4 regions of the Alkalihalobacterium sp. TH-98 genome follow, and region 1 is predicted to be linked to each of the others. Evidence: riboswitches for the same ligand, from Rfam matches in the RefSeq annotation. Region 1 holds a riboswitch; each other region holds the start of a gene.
The links. A riboswitch is a leader RNA that binds a small molecule or an ion and turns the genes downstream of it on or off. The one in region 1 is predicted to bind cyclic di-GMP.

Region 1 (3,209 bases):
GTGTGTTTAGTTTATAGATTTTGGGAACGGTAATTACAAAAATTCAATGAATTACACTTTCTGAGCCTCTTCTCCCTGTTACTGGTAATACCAGGGTCATATTCTCGTTTTCTGGCCCACACTCCAACCAGTATGAGTCCAGATTGCACTGTCGTAAGAGTTGAGGGAAGTCTCGCTGGCCGCTACTACTACCAAGCCCATCTACAAATGCTGTTTCTATCTAAAAAACATTAAGAGGCTGCCATAAAAGTGGGCAGCCTCTCTTCTTTCTACGATCTATTTTATTTCCTCAAGCTCTTCTTCATTTTTCCCAACTTCTTTAATTAACGCTTTATAGCCATTTCTCGTTAATTTAAACTCATTATCAACGTATCCTGACTTTTCTAAAGCTTGAATGATGTCATCTGATAATGATGAGCGAATTTCATCTAGCGCCCAATTCAAGTCATAAATCGATCCATTGAGGACAGAATCCTTATCCAGTGAAGCAGCGATTTCTTTGATCGGATCGACCTTTATGAAATACTTCTTTGTTTCAAGTACAGCTTGGTGGATTTTGTTTTTCGCATTATTAATTTCTTGCATAATCGTTGATATTTCGTTATCTTTTTGTTTAATTTGTTGACGATACTTTTGTTTTTCTAAATCGCTTAATTCAGCTTTTGTAAAAAGCTCTTCGAGTAACATCGTTCGATCTAAATCTACTTTTTCTAAATCACTTTGTTTCTTTGCAACTTCAGACTTTGTTAACTCCACATCTTCAGATTTTTCGTCTTCAACCTGCTTAGTTTTCACATTGTTTGCTTCTTCACTTTGGTTAGTAACTAACGGAGTTCTTATTCGATTAATAGAAACCGCAAGAGTCATTAACAACACCATAACAAATAATCTAAAAATAATATCATTAAACAAAGCTCCTATGAAAAGTGCTACTCCTAAACATCCAATAACAATTATAAACGCCCAATCTTTTGACGAGTTTGGTTTTTTTAATGCTTGAAGTAACGACGAAGATTGCTGTTTTGATCTATATTCCATCTTCTTTCTCCTTTATTTACTTTTTAATTGCAACATCATTTGAAAAATATCCTATTTTGAGTATATCAATAAAATTTAAGTTTGCCAGACTTCAATTGTGTCAACTTATTATAGAGTAAGGAAATCATACTGTAATGAGTAGTCTTTACTATTCTCTTCTACAAATACCTTATATTAAAAAAGATAAAGCTATTACAAAAATGGATAAATGGTATAAAAGATCCAATATATTTGTTCTCCTATAGGATTTTAGCATATTAAGAGAAACATAACCTGAACGAATGACGATAATAACCAGAGCAATCGTAATTAAAATGGACGGGATCATCTCGCAACACCTCCAAGTTGTTAAGTCATTCATGTATATGATCAAAGATTTCGTCATACGACTCTTTTTTTATTGACAACTTCGTACAAACAATTCCAATATTAAAGCACCTGAACTTCAAGAACAGTTTAATCAAAGCATCTCCACTCTAAAAAAAAAGACGCAACATGTAAGACAGCTTCACATGTTACGACCTTCAAAATAAGATTTTTCCATTTACTTCATATATACATCTCTCTAAACTTACCTATTAAATGGGTCTCTTCATGTCCCTCACCTATAAAAAATCAAGAACGTACGTACCGTCGCGACCATTAAGATAAGGATTAATATGACCGCCAAATTTATACTTGTATCCACGGTATTGCAGAAGCGACGGGGAGATTTCATTCGATCTTTCCGTAAACTCGATTCCTTGAAACCCCTTTTCATTGGCGATCTCTTCTAGAATAACTACTAATCTGTCCAATTGATATTTAGACATAGCTTTTTTACATTCCAATAAAACGACCAAACGTTTACTACGTCCAGGTCCAGGTCGAATCGTCAACTTACATTCTACAAAATTTAAATAGAGACAAACTAAATCCTCGGTATAACCAGCATAGTTTAAAATCTTGTTCAATTCACTGAAATCTTCCAATTTAATTCGAACAAACAAAATACTACTTCCTCCTTATTTACTAAACCGCACGGAGGTCCATATTCGGCAACTGGCTAGCATAGTTAATTAACATTAACTGAAGCCCCTATAGTTTTGCGTCATCACTTTTCAATGATTTTGCCCTTTCGTACGATTGTTTTATATCATTACTATCTTAACAGCATTTTCAGAATACTGAAACCAAAAAGGTCTAATTTTCATTTCTGTATGTCTCTTTTGGAACTTTATCGAGAAATTGACTCAGTTCCCCTTTATAAAAAAGGTCTAGTGAATGCATCGCCCTTGTACACGCGGTATAAAATAAATTCCGTTCACTATCCTCGTGGTATTTTGAGTTTGAAGCATCGTAAATAATAACGGCATCAAACTCGACTCCTTTTGATAAATAAGAGGGGATTACTAGTACCCCGGCTTCATAACCTGTCGATTGTTTTGTTATCATTCGAAGAGGTAGTAATTCTTTTAAATGTTCGTATACATTCTCTGTTTCCTCAGCCGTTTTACAAATAATTGCAATCGTTTCATGTCCATTGGCTTGAAGTGTTTCAATTCTCTTCCCTATTTTTGAATGGAGTTCATTTTCATCTTCAGCTAATTGAACCGATGGCTTTTCACCTTGTCGATTAAAAGGATCAATATTTGCACCGATAATCCCCTTCGTAAACTCGACGATTTGATACGTCGAACGATAACTGCGTGTCAGCTGATATTGCTCCATATCATCTTCTTGAAACAAATAACGTAACGCTTCAAAACTATTGACGGAAGAATGGGCATAAATGGACTGATTTAAGTCACCAAGCACAGTCATTTTTGCACGTGGAAATAAGCTTTTTATGAACGCAAATTGAAACGGCGAATAATCTTGTGCTTCGTCAATAAACACATGACGAATCGACGTATTCACCTGAAGACCCTCGAGCCGACCTTTTAAATAAAGAAGAGGTGTCGCATCCTCATATCGAAGATGGTTTTGTTCTATATTTTCAGTTGTTGAGACGCATATATCAGCCCACTCTTTCGGTAATTGATCCGAATACCCGTTTACATACTCTGCTTTTCTAAACAATTGGATATACGTTGCTTTCACATCAACAAACTGTAGATTTTCAATATACCTTCTAATTTTCTTCAAGCGTTTTTTCACAATGATCGCAGCAAGTATTTGTTGTTCTCGGT
Region 2 (3,209 bases), on a different contig from region 1:
GGACCTCACGCTTTTCATATAGTAGGGCTTTTTTGATGATAAAATACAAGCATTAACTATATGGAATATTGGGAATATCGTACAAATTGAAAATATGACCAATATCGTTATATTAAGTATACTTTCCATTTTTATTATCCTACTTTCTTATAAATTTTAACGTAATCTATAGAGAATATGGCAGGAAAGAATGTACTTAAATCAGGGTCCCCTGGCCAATTTCCACCTATAGCCAAATTAATAATAAGATGCATTGGCATATCCGGGATGTTATTGGTAGAAGTAAAAACAAGCTCTTCATTCACATACCACCGTATTTCGTTTTCTTCCCATTCAATTCCGTATATATGATCTGTATCAATTTCCTGATTTTCTGTTTTATTATAAGTTGTTTGAAGTTTTCCGTTTTCCCTCCAATGGTGAACTTGATAGATGAGATGCGGTTCGTGACCAACATTTTCAAATATATCAATCTCAGGTAAATGGTCCTTTCCATCAGACGGTAACATCCATATAGCTGGAAATAGTCCTTTACCAACAGGGTACCTTCCTTTCACTTCAACTTTCCCATAAAGAAAATCAAATTTACCCTTCGTTTCAACAAGTCCCGAACTATACTTTTTAGGAGCGACACCATCCTCCTTTGCTATTAAATTAAGTCGACCATTACTAACTTCTACATTTCTGGGAGAATACTCCTGAAGTTCGTTGTTATAGCTTTCTTTTCGCTTTAGAGCCGTCCAATTTTTTGTATTCAGTTTTTCATCTGTAAAATCATCAAAGAAAACTAACTTCCAACCGTCTACATCTTGTTCATCACTTGGAGGTTCACTCCAACTGCTGTCTTCGCTTTTCACTTCGATCTTATGAGTTGGTGAAACAGATACAGACTCTTCGGATAAAGCTTGATTATTGAATGAGCGACTTTTTTCCCCACCTAACCAAAAGAACGAGATTACAATTAGAAAGACTAAGGTAATTCCTATCCATTTTTTCATAAAACACACCTAATCATATTTGAATTTTTTATTCGTTTTAAAGAACATTGTATCTCATACACAATAGTGGACTACCATGCCAAAATTCCTATAAAACAAATAGTTCACTTCACTCCTTTGCTAAAATTTTCATTCAATATCTATATTTTATTGTGCTTTATAGAGAACAATAACTGCTAAAAAAAGACATAGAAAATAAATTTTCCATGCAAGCTTTTTTGAGTTGTGGATCAATCATTCTACAGATCTCCACTAAAATTCTATTGATACTCTTTTATTATAAATTGAACTACAGTTAAATTTAAATGATTTTTTTTCCAAAAAATTCGACAGTTTATACGTACATTACAATTATTGATAAGTAAAGATATATTCACTACATAACATCGACCTCAACATTTCTTTAAATTTGCCCATGAAAAATATATTTAACTGTAGTTTATTAAATCTATTAAAATTGATGTGGCTCTTTGTATATATATGTCGAAACAAAAATCTTCCATATTCTCTAAAACGAATATATAATTCGAAATAGAGACAATGCACTACTATTTCACGTGGCCACAAGAAAGAAAGGCGCAAAGTCCTAAATGTTAGGCCTATGTACTTAGTTTTAACTTTGGGAAGCGATGAAGTATAACCCTTATTTGGACACCTTGGGGTATATGAAGCTAGTGGTGTAACCGGCCCTCTTAATGATTGGTTTTTACTATATTAAAAAATTGATTTAAGAGGAGAAATGGGAAATGAGAAAATTAACAAAAAAAGTAGTAGGATTAACAATTGCAACTTCTTTAGCATTATCAGTATTTGCAGGAGGAGCTTTTGCTGCAGAAGCAGGAGCTGAAGATGTAACAGAAAATGTAGAAAGCAAATTTGTTAAGGATGTCCATGAATTAACTTTAACAGCAGATACTTATGAATTGGAAGTCGGAGAAACTGTTACACTTACAGCATCGGCTTTGAAAACAGGCTCTGCCGCAACGTATAACTGGACAGTTAATGATGAGGTATTTGAAGGAGAAAGTTCGTTAGTACTAGATGATGATGGTTATTACACTTCTGTAATTACGTTTGAAGCAGATGAAGCAGGTACTTATAAGTTTGTATTTGACATCCAAATGACAGCTGGTAATAGTCAAGTTTCTTGGGAAGGACAAGAAAAGAAAGAAGTAACATTTGTAGATCCTGCTCCAGCAGATGGCGATAATGAGAAAGACAATAATGGTAAACAATTAGGGCACATCAAAAAGGATGTGCCACAAGGACCTGCTTCTGGTTCCAATGCAGGTGGGAAAAAATAATTATTATTAACAAAAGAGAGGAGAATGGCTTATTTGGCCTTTTCTCCTTTCATTCTATTACAACAGTATTTGTTCATTTAGAAGCATAGGATACCTTCACAGTGACTCCCCGAATAATCTTGTTTCACAGCGTGTTCCACGTTTTTTAATAATGGTGTGTACTAGACAATTGTATTATTAGAAGTCTCTATGTTGATATAAAGTAACTATCCTCTTATCTAACTCACTCCCTATTTATAATTCAACCTGTAAAGCTTTCCTATCGCCTACTTCTTAGCCCAGAGAAATTAAATAATTGCAACAACCCCACCAAGTATTTCTCCAGTATCCTACATAAGTTCACCAAAAATTTATAATAAACTTCCCCAACTTACAAAAAACGACAAAATATAAATTTCCTATCTAGTAAAATGGTAGTAAAAGATTATAATTAAGTTAGATAAGAAGTTTTAGAGTCTAAGAAAGTCGAAGGTCGGGGGGATATATATGGGTTATGCCGTAGAAAAATCTGTAGAAGAAAATAATCTTCGACAGAAACAACCTAATAAATGGTATAAAAACTGGAAGTACATTCTATCCATTATTATCTTTATTACTGCACTTATATTGACGGTAATGATCTACTATCAAAATACACATTTTAATTCAAACATTACGATTAATGGAATAGAAGTTAGCGGGCTGACAGCTGATCAAGCCCTAGAAAAGTTGCAAACCTCTGTGCTTAAAAACCAAATCTATGTTGGGGACCAGCTCATTTTAGAAGGAACTGAAACAAAGATGGAGTTTACAGAAAGTGACTTACCCGGGATTAGAGAAACTTTAAGAAGTCAGGCGACCTTTTTCCCATCTACAGAAGCGAAAACGTATTTTTTACTGCCAAGTCAAACCGACGAATATCGTAGTG
Region 3 (3,209 bases), on a different contig from region 1:
CTAGAGCTACTCCCATACTTCGATATCCAATGCTCCCACTTCTTCTTAAGGCGTTAATCGTCAGCATTCCGAGGACTAAGTAAGCGAAGAAGTGAGCATTTTTTCTTACCAGATGATTTAAGTTGCCGAATTCAAATTGAATATTCGGGGCGACTGTTTCAATGATTTCTATGATTACCTCTGTAACTTCTGAACTTAACTCGCTAGACACTGTTGCTGGTTGATGCGATAAGTAGAAAATAAGCGCCATCCAAGCGATCACAGCTGTCCAGGAAAACCATTTAATCATGCAATGAAAAACTCCCTACGATGCTGCTAAAATTTGACCTTTTAGTCAATCAAGTCGTTATCTATTATTTTAACGCTTTAGCTAGGATTAGCAACAGCCCAACTAGTTAATTGTTCTTATTTAGGAAGATTTGAAGCAGAAAAAGAGGGAAATGAGAGGCTAGCGAGAGTAAGATGAGGGGAAAATCCCCAACTAAAAAAGCAGGTACTTAACCTACTTTTTTATCAGAATAAACTCTTGGAGATAAGGTATTGATCACTATTCTTTTTGGTGATCAAACTCAAATTTCTGAACAAACCCACAATGTGAACAAGCTTTCCCTATTTGTTGTTTCGACTCAGGCTCAACGTAGTAAATTTCTTCGTGGCCGCATATTGTACAATCAATAACATGGAACAATTCTCTCTTTCCTAGTATCGCATCTAGCACCAACTCAAAGGACATCTTATTCACCTCTGTAATCGTTTTCATATACTTTACCAAATTTTACTTTTGAAGTAAGGCGAAACTTGTTGAGGAGATTATTTTTTTTACGACAATGTGTGACTTTCTTTCTGGTATACAGGTCTTTGATCCTAGGTTTCGTTATTTTTACTAGAATAGACTTAAACAAAGGAAATTGGCTAAAAAGTAATTCGTAATGAATTTCTCTCAACGAAATTAAGGTTGGATTGGATGATCGTGTTGGGGTTACTAATCACTACTAAGACGTTCTGTGACGCAATCCAAATCATATTCTTCATCTATAATTAATATATTTGTTATTAGCACATAGTAGGGAGTGAGTATATTACGCTGGTTGTAAGAGAAACCCATGTCGTTTATACCGTCCAGCCTGGCGATACGTTATTTTCAATTGCTGCTCATTTGGCAGTACAGTCTTGGGGATTAAAGAGCCAACCATTAAATCCACCAATAACGGATCCAAATTTAATATTTCCAGGTTGGACTCTTATTGTTCCTGTCCTTGTGGAACCTACTTTTCGTACCATTTATGTTACTCCCCCTACAGATTCGCTGTTTCGTATTGGTCAGCGGTTTTCGGCCCATACGGATCTTCTCGCTGGGATGAACCAGCTTCAGGATGCAGATGCTCCGCCTGCTTACGGGTATTTTTCTAAAACCGTTGTGTTTGACCGAACACCAACCACAACTGGCGGACAATTATGGGTCTACTTTCAAAGTGGGATCGACGGCAGTATCATAGATCTTGTACTTTGGATGGCAAAGCTGATGCAGCGGTAAGAGTTACGTTTACATAGAGGTCTGCCCCCCATTATTGGGTATACTGTGAATTATGTAGAAAATTGTTGAGAACTTAGTATTGATAAATTCAGAATATTCCACTATAATCTGACAGGAATGGGAGCTTTGAACTATATTCTACATACGGGCACTTGGGATATAGGGAGCTAGTAGTGCGACCCACCCTCTACAAAAGCATTAGGAGGAGATACATATGAAGAGCAACATATCATTAGAAAAGGCGTTTAGATCGAACGCTAAATTTTTGTGCCTATTATTACTAGTATCCCTATTGGTAATGACAGGTTTTTCTCACCCTTCAGAAAGAGGAAATGGCTTTATCAGTCATGAAATTTGGGTAGCCGATCAATTAAATAATGAGATCCATATTATCAATGGAGCAAATCACCGAATAGAGCAGACGTTAACTGAAGATGATGGTGTAGGGAAAACACCGCATATGTTAGTCTTTGATAACAAAGGTGAATATGCGTATGTCGCTAATATGACTAGTGGAGATGTTTCAGTGATTCGCGGGTCCGACAAAGAAGTTATCGCAACGATCCCGACCGCTCCAGGGGCTCATGCTGCCATACCAACGAATAAACGAGATAAAGTCATCGTGTCGAACACCCCTAGCAAAAGTATCTCTGTTATTGAAACCGATGTAAAAAATGAAAAATTTAAATATGTGAAAACCGTCGAATTAGAAGATTACGAGGAACTCACCGAAAAAGAACGCTTCCCAAATACTACGCCAGTATGTCACTTCTTTACAGCGGATGATAAATACTTTTATGTAACACTTGGAGGCGGCGGTTTACTCATATTTGAAACGGACACTTTAGAGCTAGTGAAAGCTTACGATAAGGATGATGTCAAACCACATGGCTGTGGGTTAATCCTTTCTCCCGATGGAAAAACGATGTATGCGAATGCAGGAAGTGCTGATCTCGGTGAATTGTATATTTTTGATACCGAAACTCATGAATTAATCGAGACAAAAGACACATTAGGTAAGGATGCTCATGGGGTTGCGATTACACCAGATAACCAAAACCTTTGGGTGATTAATCGGATGACAAATAATGCAACGATATTTGATATTGAGACAAATGAGGCCGTAAACCAAGTGTCCTACATTGGAAGCGCACCTGACTTAATGAACTTTTCACCAAACGGACAATGGGCTTATGTGACAACAAGAGGACCAGAACCAGCTACAGGGACGCATGCCATTGCCGGTCAACGCCCAGGAGTATCCATCATTAATACGCGCTCGCTAAAGAAAGTCAAACAAATTGAAATGCCTGGTGGAGATATCCATGGTATCGATGTACGCATAATTAACCGTTAACTTTAATGAAAGAGCCTATTAGGATCTCTCTTATATAAAAAAACCTGGGTCCTTATTGGATTAGACCCAGGTTTTTTTATACCCACACAGTGGGGCAGCATCACTTCTTATTATTTTTAACTTCGGCCGATATATTTTCAACTTTTCGCCAAATATTATCAACTTCGACTAAAATATTTTTAACTTTAGTCGATTTATTTTTAATAGCAGATAAAACAATAACTTCGCCTCTCAATCTATCTACTAACTTGAAACAATATTTTTCGGGGTGTCACTGTGACGGTTTCATTCGGTTTCATTTAATTTGATGAAATATCT
Region 4 (3,209 bases), on a different contig from region 1:
TGAATGACCAACTCAAAAAAGTAAATGAACTAGGCATTGAATTAAGCAGTACGTGGGAAGTAAAAGAGACTGCTCACTTATTTATCAATAAAATAAAAGACTTATTTCCAAGTGATTATATTTACTTATACACAATTGAAAATACGAAGCTGCAACTACTAGAAGCCTATCAAAAAGACCCCACTGCTCTTTTTTCAACGGGAAAGACAATTGATTCAGTAACTGAAAAAGTGTACCGCAGAAAAAGAGCCGTTGTCTTTCAAAATAGGAGCCAATGGCCGACACCAGAGCGTCTTTGGTTAAAAACAGCTCATTCCGTAATGGTCGTCCCAATTATTCAACATCGTGAGTTGAAAGGCATCATCACGATCGCTGTTAATCAAAAAAGTGCCTATAAAAAGCAAAATGTCACGTTAATGGAAATCCTCGCAAACTTCGTCGGTGTCGCGATTGATAACGCCCGTCATTACGAAGCAACGAAAAAAGAAAGTGAACGTTGCCCGCTGACAAGTCTTTATAATTATCGTTCGTTTGAGCGACTATTAATTGAAAACTATGAACAAAGCGTCATTCAGAACGATAAAGTAGCGGTCATTCTACTAGACTTAGATCATTTTAAGTCTGTTAATGATACGTATGGCCATCAAGCCGGTAATGACGTACTTTGTCAAATCGCAAGGCTGATGGAAGAGACAATAGGGGAAAACGGAATTGTCGCTCGCTATGGCGGCGAAGAATTTGTCATTCTATTAACAAACACTAATTCAACTGCCGCATACATGAAAGCGGAAGAATTACGTCTGCGCATTGCCCAACACCAGTTCCTTATTCATAACGACCTCAACGAAGGAGAAATGAAAACGATTCAGATCACGGCGAGTATCGGTGTGGCAACTAGCGATGATGAAGAGTCCAATCCGGTATCACTTGTCCGCCAAGCAGACCGTGCGATGTATACAGGAGCGAAACAAAAAGGCAGAAACCGCGTGGCGGTGTATGGGGATCGATCTGAAGTACAAGTAGCAGTGGAAACGTTAGAAGATACGTTGACGAGGTAACGACACAGTTTATCTTCTAATAAAAATTACTATTGTCACTTTTGTGACTAAAGTAGTAAATTTGATATAAATTCCATAAAAAAATTTACCGAAAAGTATTTTCATTTAGGAGAATCTTGCTATAATCAGAGTTGCAAGGATGAAGCAAACAGACTAGTAAATTAAAGGGAATTACACTTCTCTAATGATCTTAGTAGTAGGACTTGTTATAATAGGTTTGAAACATAAGAGATTAGAGTATTTATTACTAGAATTGTTCAATATATTGAAATTAAAGGCGCGATGAAATACGACTTGTATGTGGGCACCTAAGTCGTACGGAGCTAGTGGTGCAACCGACTTTTACATATGACATCTCGGAGGAGGTCTAGTAAAGGTTATTTTTTTGCACTTAATTTGTCATTTTATGACAAATTAAGGTAAAAAAGTTAGCGAACAAAGTCAAAAGCATCATTATTAGGTCAAGTCTAGCAACAAGAAATTAGGTACGGTTTTGAGAGCGGACAAGCTCAAAAAATAAATTAACTATGAGAAAAAAGGGAGAGATATTTAAATGAAGGCACTTATTCAAAAACGTCTTAAAAATCAAAAAGGTTTAACACTTATTGAGTTACTAGTTGTAATTGTTATTTTAGGGATTATTGCGGCGATTGCTATTCCGATGTTAGGGCAGAATAGTGATAAAGCACGTCAAGCAACAAATGAACAGAATGTAAAGATTATTAATGATGATTTGCAAAGATACAAAGTAGAGACAGGTGATTATCCAACTGGGGAAACTGTTGCTGCAAGACTAGGTGAATTAAATATTAATCCGCTGCCTACAATTGAAACTTTTGGAGCTTGTGATGCTACAGCTGCAGCTTTCTCTATTGAAGGTAACGCTACTACAAGTACTGTAAAAATCGGAGCAGCATGTTTACCTAGTGGGTCTCAATACGCACGTTAATAAGGATTACTAGCTGTCGCTATAATTGATAGCGACAGCTTTTTAAATAATTTAATACTTGCATTAGAAAATTTTAACTCTATTTATTAAATAAAGAAGGGATGTTATGTATTATTTCTGATGAGGAGAGATTTAATTGATATTATTAGATATTTACTTTTTATTACTTGCGTTATTACTCGGCTCCTTCTTAAACGTAGTAGCCATCCGTCTACTTAACAAAGAATCCATAGCATTCCCACCTTCTCATTGTCCAAATTGCAAGCATAAACTTACTGTACTTGATCTAGTTCCTGTATTCAGTTACTTATTCTTAAAAGGAAAATGCCGTTACTGTCAAACAAAAATTTCTCCTTTATATCCATTTGGAGAATTATTAACAGCAACATCGATTTTTATTGTTTATAAATTTGTTGGTCTTCAACTAGAGTTAATTCCTGCACTCATTTTAACTATTTTACTTGTTATTTCAGTCTTAACCGATATTCGCAAACAACTTATTTTAGATGTGGTGACGTTACCAATGCTTGGTTTATTAATCATTAGTCGCTTATTTATTGGGACGGAACCGTTTTGGTACTATTTACTTGGTGGGGTTGTTGGTTTTGCATTGTTACTACTGATTGCTATCGTCAGCCGTGGTGGTATGGGTGGTGGTGATGTAAAGCTTTATGCGGCGATCGGTGTTGCATTAGGTCCGTGGATGACCGTTATGAGTCTCGTATTAGCATCATTTGTAGGTACGATTGTCGGCATTACGCTCTTGGTGCTTGGCATCGTGAAGCGTAAACAACCGATTGCGTTTGGGCCGTTTATTTTTATTGGGACGCTGTTAGCTTACTTATTTGGTTATGACATATGGAATTGGTATTTGAACTTATTATGGTAAGGTGTGAGGTTATGAAGGATCAAAGAGGAATTACATTAATCGAGTTACTTGTAACTATTACCCTTTTGGGGATTGTTGTCATTCCTATTCTCACATTAATGACAGGGACTTTTACGAATACCGTATCTCAAGGAAAAGAAAGTCAAATTCAGTATTCTGCTCAAGAAGTGGTGGAAACAGCTAGAATTAGTACTTATCCTGAGGGATTAGAGAATAGAACGATATATGGAACTTGTTCAGCGAATTCCGGATGTTCACCAATAGATATTACAAGCACAGTGGAACCAGAACTAACGGATTTAGAAGTCATGTA

Region 2: it holds a riboswitch for cyclic di-GMP, as region 1 does, so the genes downstream of both, AC2VNP_RS08910 (hypothetical protein) here and AC2VNP_RS10295 (hypothetical protein) in region 1, are expected to answer to the same signal.
Region 3: it holds a riboswitch for cyclic di-GMP, as region 1 does, so the genes downstream of both, AC2VNP_RS12185 (YncE family protein) here and AC2VNP_RS10295 (hypothetical protein) in region 1, are expected to answer to the same signal.
Region 4: it holds a riboswitch for cyclic di-GMP, as region 1 does, so the genes downstream of both, AC2VNP_RS15720 (type II secretion system protein) here and AC2VNP_RS10295 (hypothetical protein) in region 1, are expected to answer to the same signal.

What each region holds. Positions count from the first base shown of each region.
Region 1 covers NZ_JBYCKM010000026.1:162,742-165,950, reverse strand. Annotated here, with positions in the region: gene AC2VNP_RS10300 (hypothetical protein) at 277-1,038, opposite strand; gene AC2VNP_RS10295 (hypothetical protein) at 1,644-2,027, opposite strand; cyclic di-GMP riboswitch class I at 2,072-2,162, opposite strand; gene helD (RNA polymerase recycling motor HelD) at 2,221-3,209, opposite strand, start outside.
Region 2 covers NZ_JBYCKM010000023.1:10,729-13,937, reverse strand. Annotated here, with positions in the region: gene AC2VNP_RS08915 (glycoside hydrolase family 16 protein) at 135-998, opposite strand; cyclic di-GMP riboswitch class II at 1,612-1,694, shown strand; gene AC2VNP_RS08910 (hypothetical protein) at 1,745-2,302, shown strand; gene AC2VNP_RS08905 (L,D-transpeptidase family protein) at 2,789-3,209, shown strand, end outside.
Region 3 covers NZ_JBYCKM010000033.1:19,344-22,552, reverse strand. Annotated here, with positions in the region: gene AC2VNP_RS12200 (VanZ family protein) at 1-289, opposite strand, end outside; gene AC2VNP_RS12195 (acyltransferase) at 548-733, opposite strand; gene AC2VNP_RS12190 (hypothetical protein) at 1,157-1,534, shown strand; cyclic di-GMP riboswitch class II at 1,646-1,728, shown strand; gene AC2VNP_RS12185 (YncE family protein) at 1,749-2,891, shown strand.
Region 4 covers NZ_JBYCKM010000045.1:12,336-15,544, forward strand. Annotated here, with positions in the region: gene AC2VNP_RS15715 (sensor domain-containing diguanylate cyclase) at 1-1,058, shown strand, start outside; cyclic di-GMP riboswitch class II at 1,325-1,408, shown strand; gene AC2VNP_RS15720 (type II secretion system protein) at 1,612-2,007, shown strand; gene AC2VNP_RS15725 (prepilin peptidase) at 2,144-2,896, shown strand; gene AC2VNP_RS15730 (type IV pilus modification PilV family protein) at 2,908-3,209, shown strand, end outside.